DNA from 2 places in the Pseudomonas sp. S1(2024) genome. Region 2 is predicted to be linked to the other one. Evidence: predicted binding sites of a transcription regulator. Region 2 holds the regulator's gene; the other holds the start of a gene.
The links. The regulator FliA, encoded in region 2, starts transcription of late flagellar genes. The targets are predictions, from matches to a motif close to CTAAAGTTTNNNNNNNNNNNGCCGNTAA.

Region 1 (4,209 bases), on a different contig from region 2:
ATGTACAGGACCGGGCCGAGGTTGCGCCCGGCCACCAGGTAGTCCTCATGGGTTTTCGCGCGCCGCATGCCGTACCAGCCAAGCCCGAGCATGCCGGCGGTATAGATCATTACAACAATGATGTCCAAGGCCATTGGGGGTCTCCCGATTATCTTTATTATGGCGAGATCGACCACGCGGGCGGGTTCACGGCGCCCGGCGGTCTTGTCGTGTTGTTGGCGGGCCTCAATGGCCCTCCCATATGGCTCCTGCCGGGGTACTTTCTAGAGGCTTGCACTAGTCCCCTGTGGGAGCGGGCGTGCCCGCGAACAAGGGCACAGCCCTTGCCATGCACAGGGGTTGTCAGTGCTGGCCCCTTCGCGGGCTTGCCCGCTCCCACAGGGAACGGTGTTGCTCTCGTTTAGCGGCGCACTACGCCTGGAAGCACGCAGAGCATCTCGAACAGCAGGTTGGCACCGAGCAGCGAGGTGTTGCCGGTGGTGTCGTAAGGCGGGGAGACTTCGACGAGGTCACAGCCGATCAGGTCCAGGCCGTGGCAGCCGCGAATGATCTCCATCGCCTGGATGGTGGTCAAGCCGCCGATTTCCGGGGTGCCGGTACCGGGAGCCCAGGCCGGGTCGATGCCATCGATGTCGAACGACAGGTACACCGGGCCACCGCCGACCTTTTCGCGCACTTCGGCCATCAGCGGTTCCAGCGACTTGTGCCAGCACTCTTCGGCCTGGACCACACGGAAGCCCTGGCGGCGGCTCCAGTTGAAGTCATCGGCGGTGTAGCCCTGGGCGCGCAGGCCGATCTGCACCACGCGCTCGCAATCGAGCAGGCCTTCTTCCACGGCACGGCGGAAGGTGGTGCCATGGGCGATCTTCTCGCCGAACATGTGGTCGTTGACGTCGGCGTGGGCATCGATGTGCACCAGGCCGATCTTGCCGTGCTTCTTGTGCAGCGCGCGCAGGATCGGCAGGGTGATGGTGTGGTCGCCACCCAGGGTCAGCGGGATGATGTTGTGCTCGAGGATCTCGTCATACGCTTCTTCGATGATGCGCACGGCGTCCAGCAGGTTGAAGGTGTTGATCGCCACGTCACCGATGTCGGCCACCGACAGCGAGTCGAACGGTGCAGCTCCCGTGGCCATGTTGTACGGGCGGATCATCACCGATTCGGCGCGGATCTGACGCGGGCCGAAACGGGTGCCGGAGCGCAGCGAAGTACCGATGTCCAGTGGCACGCCGATGAAGGCGGCGTCCAGGCCTTGGGCACTTTGCAGGTGGGGGAGACGGAGCATGGTGGCGATGCCGCCGAAACGCGGCATTTCGTTGCCGCCCAGTGGTTGGTGGAGGATCTTGTCCACGGTGGGCCTCATCAGTCGGTCGATTGTTCTGTTTGTTCGAACCTGTGCCGCCGCGCGCCTTCCAGGTGTGGTCTTGCCGGCGGGCAGGGACATTTCGGCCAAGTCTGCTGAAGGTAGTGCCGGGGAAAAATCGCTACCGGCAAATACTTAGTTCAGGAATTTCTGAACTAAAGGCGGCAGAGCGGTTAGACTGCGCGCTAATACCCCCTGCGGAACCGTTGCACCATGGCCTCGACCTTGCCCGACCTGAAACTGCTGCGCATCTTCGTCAGCGTGGTGCGCCACCAGGGCTTTGCCAATGCCCAGCGTGAGCTGAACCTGTCGACCTCGGCCATCAGCACCTACATGAGCCAGCTGGAAGGTGCCCTGGGGATCGTGCTGTGCCACCGTGGCCGTGGCGGCTTCAGCCTGACCAGCAAGGGCGAGCTGTTCCACCAGGAAACCCTGCGCCTGCTGGCCGAGCTGGACGGCTTCGAACAGTACGCCGCCGCCCTCAAGGGCGAGTTGCGTGGCACCCTCAACCTGGGGGTGATCGATTCCACGGTCGGTGACAGGGCCTTGCCGCTGGCCGAAGCCATTGGCGCCTACAGCCAGGAACACCCGGCGGTGCACCTGCACTTGTCGGTATCCAGCCCTTACGAGCTGCAACTGGGCGTGCAGGACAACCGTCTGGACCTGGCGATCGGGGCGTTCTCCTCGCGCATGAGCGGGCTGCTCTACCAGCCGCTGTACCGTGAGCAGCACTGGCTGTACTGCAGCAGCCGCCACCCGTTGTATGCCGAACGGCGCATCCCCGAGCAGGTGGTGACCCAGCAGCGCATGGTCGGGCGTGGCTACTGGAGCCAGGCCGAACTGGCCCGGCATGGCTTCAAGCACAGCGCGGCGACGGTGGAGAGCATGGAGGCGCAGTTGATCCTGATCCTGTCCGGGGCCTACATCGGCTACCTGCCCGAGCACTATGCCCAGGCCTGGGTCGACAAGGGCGACTTGCGCGTGCTGTCGCCGTCGACCTTCGGCTACCAGGCACCGTTCTCGCTGATCATTCGCCGCGGGCGCAGCCGTGAGCCATTGATCCAGACCTTCCGCGACCTCCTCAAAAGCCAGCTCAACGTGGGCTGAAGCCCGGCATATGCTGTATTTCGTCGGCACCCGTTAAATTGTTGGTGCCGCTGACCGACAACATAATGGCGTCCTGCTATATATCAAATTTGCGTGTGCTGCTGTCTACCTCCCTTTCATCCTGCAAGGATTGCCCAAGATGCGCATGAATTTGCCCGTCACTGAGCACGAAAGAACCTTTCCCAACGATCAACGCCTGATTTCCACCACTGACCTCAACAGCCGCATCACCTACTGCAACGACGCTTTCGTGGCGATCAGCGGGTTCACCTACGACGAGCTGGTCGGCCAACCCCACAACCTGGTGCGCCACCCGGACATGCCGCCGGCAGTGTTCGGCCACATGTGGGAAACCATCAAGCAAGGCAAACCGTGGATGGGGGTCGTCAAGAACCGGGCGAAGAACGGTGATTACTACTGGGTCAGCGCCTACGTCACGGCCATCTACGAGCAGGGCCGCATCAGTGGCTACGAGTCGGTGCGCTCGGTGCCCACTCGCGAGCAGATCCGTCGCGCCGAGGCGTTGTATGCGCGTCTGCGGGCCGGCCGCACACCGGTGCCGTGGGCGGCCCGCCTGCTGCATGGCCTGGGCCACGGTTGGCCATTGATAGGTGCGGGACTGCTGTCGGCGGCGGGCTACCTGTGGCTACCGCCCTACGCGGCGCTCGGGGTGCTGATGGCCAGCCTGCTGCTGGCCTGGTATCTGGTCGAGCACCGGCAGAACCAGGCGGTCCGCCGCACGCTGGCCGAGCATCCCAAGGCCTTCACCAGCCCGCTGGTGGCACTGACCTACAGTGATAACCCAGGCCTGCAAGGCCAGCTGGATCTTGCCATCATCAGTGAAGAAGCACGCCTGCAAACGGCCTTGACCCGCCTGGTGGATGCCGGGGTCGGAGTGAAATCGCGGGCCGCGCAGTCGTCCGACCTGTCCGATGCCCAGGCACAAATGCTCGACCGCCAGCGCAACGAGACCGACCAGTCCGCCGCCGCCATCGCGCAGATGGCGGCGACCATCCAGCAGGTTACCCACAACGTGCAGAGCACGGCGCACGCAGCGGGCGATGCTGACCAGCTGGCGCAACAGGGCAGCGAGCTGGCCATGCAGAGCCTGCAAGCCATGGGCAGCATGAGCAATGCGGTCAACGACATCGGCCAGGCGGTCAATGCCCTGGCCGAGCAGACCCAGTCGATCGGCAGCGTGGTCGATGTGATTACCTCGATCGCCGAGCAGACCAACCTGCTGGCGCTCAACGCAGCCATCGAGGCGGCGCGTGCCGGCGAACAGGGGCGCGGGTTTGCCGTGGTGGCCGACGAGGTGCGTTCGCTGGCCCAGCGCACCCGTGCCTCGACCGAGGAGATCCACCAGATCATCGCCTCGTTGCGCGCCGGGGCAGAGCGCGCGGTCAGCACCGCCAGCCGCGGCGAGCAGATCTCGCGGGACAGCGTGCACAGCGTCGAGGCGGTGCAGGCAGCGTTGAGCGGGATTGCCCAGGCGGTCAGCCGTATCACTGGCATGAGCCAGCAGATGGCGACGGCGTCGGAGCAGCAGAGCCATGTGGCCGAGGACATCAATCAGCAGATCGTGCGCATAGCCCACCTGTGCGACCAGAGTGCCGGGCAGGCCAGGCAGGGCGCGGAAATCAGCCAGGACCTGGAGCGCATGGCGGAATACCTGCATAGCCTGGCAGAGCGGTTCAACCGTTGAGATCGCCGGGGCCGCTTTGCGGCCCTTTCGCCGG
Region 2 (4,209 bases):
CAACCGTCGCATCGCCGGCGGTGTCGAACTGACGGCCGCGCTGGACTACAAGCTGTCTGCCCTGGCCCCGCGTGTGCCCAACGCCGAACTGGAAGAAGAGCTGCGCAAGACCCATACGCGCATCGCCACTGCCCAGGCCGAACTGGATCATCGTCATGACAGCAGCGACAACAACCGCCAATTGTTCGCCGGGCAGTCGCTGACCGCCGCCGAGCCGTTGATCGAACCGCACATCGATGCGCCCGAGGCCGCTGCGCCAGCCCCTGCGTCGGCGCCGGTCGATCCGCGCCTGTTCGATGCCATGCGCTCCGAGCTTTCGGGCCTGCGCGAGCTGCTGGAAGTGCAGCTCGGCTCGCTGGCCTGGAACCAGCTGCAAGGCAGCAAGCCGCAGCAGGCCACCGTCTGGCGCCGGCTGCAGCGCATCGGTCTGTCCGGGCCGATCGCCCGTGAGCTGCTGGACCTGACCGCCGAGATCGACGAGCCACGCCAGGCCTGGCGCATGTTGCTGGCGCATCTGGCGCGGATGATCGAAATCCCCGAGGTCGAGCCGATCGAAGAGGGTGGGGTGATCGCCATGGTCGGCCCGGCCGGCATGGGCAAGACCACCACCCTGGCCAAGCTGGCCGCCCGCTACGTGCTCAAGTACGGCGCGCAGAACCTGGCGCTGGTGAGCATGGACAGCTTCCGCATCGGCGCCCAGGAGCAGCTCAAGACCCTGGGCCGCATCCTTAACGTGCCTGTGACCTACGTCGACCCGGGCCAGTCGCTGGCCGCGGCGCTGGAGCCGCTGCTGCGCAAGCGCGTGGTGCTGATCGATACCGCTGGCCTGCAGGCCAGTGACCCGGCCCTGCGCATGCAACTTGAAACCCTGGCCGGGCGTGGCATTGCTGCGAAGAACTACCTGGTGCTGGCCACCACCAGCCAGAAGCAGGTGCTGACTGCTGCCTACCACAGCTACAAGCGCTGCGGCCTGGCTGGTTGCATCCTGACCAAACTCGATGAAACGGCGAGCCTTGGCGATGTGCTGAGCCTTGCCATCAGTCATGAACTGCCAGTGGCCTACCTGACCGATGGGCCGCGCATTCCTGACGACCTGCACCTGCCTCGGGGGCACCAGTTGGTCACCCGCGCGGTCAATGTGCAGCAGCAGGACGAGCCCAGCGAAGAGGCCATGGCCGACATGTTCGCTGATCTCTATCACAACCCACGGCGAGCGGGTTGATGATGAAGTGTGTGCAAGGTAGCTATGCCAAAGGGTACGCAGAATTGCCCTACGTGTGGCCTGAGTCCCAGCGAGACAAGGTAAAGAACAGACATGGGTAGCATGCATCCCGTACAGGTGATCGCCGTGACCGGTGGCAAAGGTGGCGTCGGCAAGACTAACGTTTCAGTGAACCTGTCCCTGGCGCTGGCCGAGCTTGGCCGCAGGGTCATGCTGCTCGACGCCGACCTGGGCCTGGCCAATGTCGACGTGCTGCTGGGCCTTACCCCCAAGCGGACCCTGGCCGATGTCATCGAAGGGCGCTGCGAATTGCGCGACGTGATGTTGCAGGGCCCCGGTGGTGTGCGCATCGTACCGGCTGCCTCGGGCACGCAGAGCATGGTGCACCTGGCCCCGGCCCAGCATGCCGGGCTGATCCAGGCGTTCAGCGAAATTGGCGACAACCTCGACGTGCTGGTGATCGACACCGCGGCGGGTATCGGTGATTCGGTGGTCAGCTTCGTCCGCGCGGCACAGGAGGTGCTGCTGGTGGTATGCGACGAACCCACCTCGATCACCGACGCCTACGCCCTGATCAAGCTGCTCAACCGCGACTACGGCATGAACCGTTTCCGCGTGCTGGCCAACATGGCGCAGAGCCCGCAGGAAGGCCGTAACCTGTTCGCCAAGCTGACCAAGGTCACCGACCGTTTCCTCGACGTTGCCCTGCAGTATGTGGGCGCTGTGCCGTATGACGAGTGCGTGCGCAAGGCGGTGCAGAAGCAGCGTGCCGTGTACGAAGCTTTCCCACGGTCCAAGTGCGCGCTGGCCTTCAAGGCGATAGCCCAGAAGGTCGACAGCTGGCCGCTGCCGGCCAACCCGCGTGGCCATCTGGAGTTCTTTGTCGAGCGTCTGGTGCAACCCACCAGCGCGGGTCCAGTGCTATGAACGCCAGCGGTTTCAAGATGTACAGCCGAGCGTCGAAAGACGCCCAGTACGAGCTGATCGAACGCTACGCCCCGCTGGTCAAGCGCATTGCCTACCACCTGCTGGCGCGGTTGCCGGCCAACGTGCAGGTCGAGGACCTGATCCAGGCCGGCATGATCGGCCTGCTGGAAGTAGCCAACAAATACGACGCCAGCAAGGGCGCCAGCTTTGAAACCTACGCCGGCATCCGCATTCGCGGGGCCATGCTCGATGAAGTGCGCAAGGGCGACTGGGCACCGCGTTCGGTGCACCGCAACACCCGCATGGTCAGCGACGCGATGCGTGCGGTTGAAGCCAGAACCGGGCGTGACGCTAAAGATCATGAAGTTGCTGCCGAACTCCAATTGAGTCTCGATGATTACTACGGGATCTTGAACGATACCTTGGGCAGCCGCCTGTTCAGCTTCGACGACCTGTTGCAGGACGGCGAGCACGAAGGGCTGCATGAGGATGGCGCCAGTGGCCAGGTAGAACCTGCGCGTGGCCTGGAGGACGAGCGCTTCCAGGTCGCCCTGACCGAGGCCATCGCCAACCTGCCGGAGCGTGAGCGCCTGGTGCTGGCGCTGTACTACGACGAAGAGCTGAACCTCAAGGAAATCGGTGAGGTGCTGGGGGTCAGCGAGTCGCGGGTCAGCCAGTTGCACAGCCAGTGTGCCGCGCGCCTGCGCAGCCGCCTGGGGGAATGGCGGGCGCGTTGAGCCCGCTGTCGTTGCAGTCGTTTTCTACGTTGTACCGAATTGTGAATGCGCGCTCGGGGCCGAGCGCGTTTGAGACTGCTTGGAGGTCTACTTGAACAAAGACATGAAAATCCTCATCGTTGACGACTTTTCGACGATGCGGCGGATCATCAAGAACCTGTTGCGTGACCTGGGCTTCACCAACACCGAAGAAGCCGATGACGGCACCACGGCGCTGCCGATGCTGGAGAACGGCCACTACGACTTCCTGGTGACCGACTGGAACATGCCTGGCATGTCCGGCATCGACCTGCTGCGTAAAGTGCGTGCCAGCGACAAGCTGAAGAGCATGCCGGTACTGATGGTGACCGCCGAAGCCAAGCGCGACCAGATCATCGAAGCGGCCCAGGCCGGCGTCAATGGTTACGTGGTCAAGCCGTTCACCGCCCAGGTGCTCAAAGAAAAGATCGAGAAGATCTTCGAACGCGTCAACGGCTGAGTCACGTCAGGGGGCGCGCCATGGATTCATCACAAACGTCTTTGGGCGAGTTCGAATCGACCCTGAAGAAGCATGCCCAGGAGCTGGTCGAAAGCCTGGAGCGGGGCCGTTTCGGCGAGGCGGTGCAGCTGATTCATGAGCTGAACCAGACCCGCGACCGCGGCCTGTACCAGGAAGTCGGCAAGCTGACCCGCGAGCTGCACAGTGCCATCGTCAGTTTCCAGATCGACCCGACCATGCCGCAGGCCGAGGAGGTGTCGCAGATTACCGACGCCACCGAGCGCCTGTCTTACGTGGTCAGGCTTACCGAGGGCGCGGCCAACCGCACCATGGACCTGGTCGAGGAAAGCACCCCGGTGCTCAACGATTTGGCCAGCGAGGCACAGGCACTGAGCGCCGACTGGCAGCGTTTCATGCGCCGTGAAGTGGCTGCGCCGGAGTTCCGTGACCTGGTCAAACGCATCGACAGTTTCCTGACGCACAGCGCCGAGGGCAACCGCAAGGTCGCCGGGCACCTCAACGACATTCTGCTGGCCCAGGACTATCAGGACCTGACCGGCCAGGTGATCAAGCGCGTCACCACCCTGGTCACCGAGGTGGAAAGCAACCTGCTCAAACTGGTGCTGATGGCCAGCCAGGTCGACCGCTTCGCGGGCATCCAGCATGACCACGATCAGCTGCGCGCAGAAAAAGATCGAGAAAAACATCCGACTCGGGGTGAAGGTCCGCAGATTCATGCCGATAAGCGTGAAGACGTCGTGTCCGGTCAGGACGATGTCGATGATCTGCTGTCCAGCCTGGGTTTTTAAGGAGCACGTTTGATGAGCTTCGGCGCCGATGAAGAA

Region 1: a site for FliA is predicted at 2,504-2,531, ahead of ACLCGK_RS27380 (methyl-accepting chemotaxis protein). Genes of this name have one in related genera too.

Annotation. Positions count from the first base shown of each region.
Region 1 covers NZ_JBKGFP010000100.1:1,350-5,558, reverse strand. The annotation lists gene ACLCGK_RS27395 (sodium:solute symporter) at 1-134, opposite strand, end outside; gene speB (agmatinase) at 401-1,351, opposite strand; gene ACLCGK_RS27385 (LysR family transcriptional regulator) at 1,577-2,470, shown strand; gene ACLCGK_RS27380 (methyl-accepting chemotaxis protein) at 2,610-4,175, shown strand.
Region 2 covers NZ_JBKGFP010000072.1:41,662-45,870, forward strand. The annotation lists gene flhF (flagellar biosynthesis protein FlhF) at 1-1,222, shown strand, start outside; gene fleN (flagellar synthesis regulator FleN) at 1,316-2,149, shown strand; gene fliA (RNA polymerase sigma factor FliA) at 2,146-2,886, shown strand; gene ACLCGK_RS20270 (chemotaxis response regulator CheY) at 2,990-3,364, shown strand; gene ACLCGK_RS20275 (protein phosphatase CheZ) at 3,385-4,173, shown strand; gene ACLCGK_RS20280 (chemotaxis protein CheA) at 4,186-4,209, shown strand, end outside.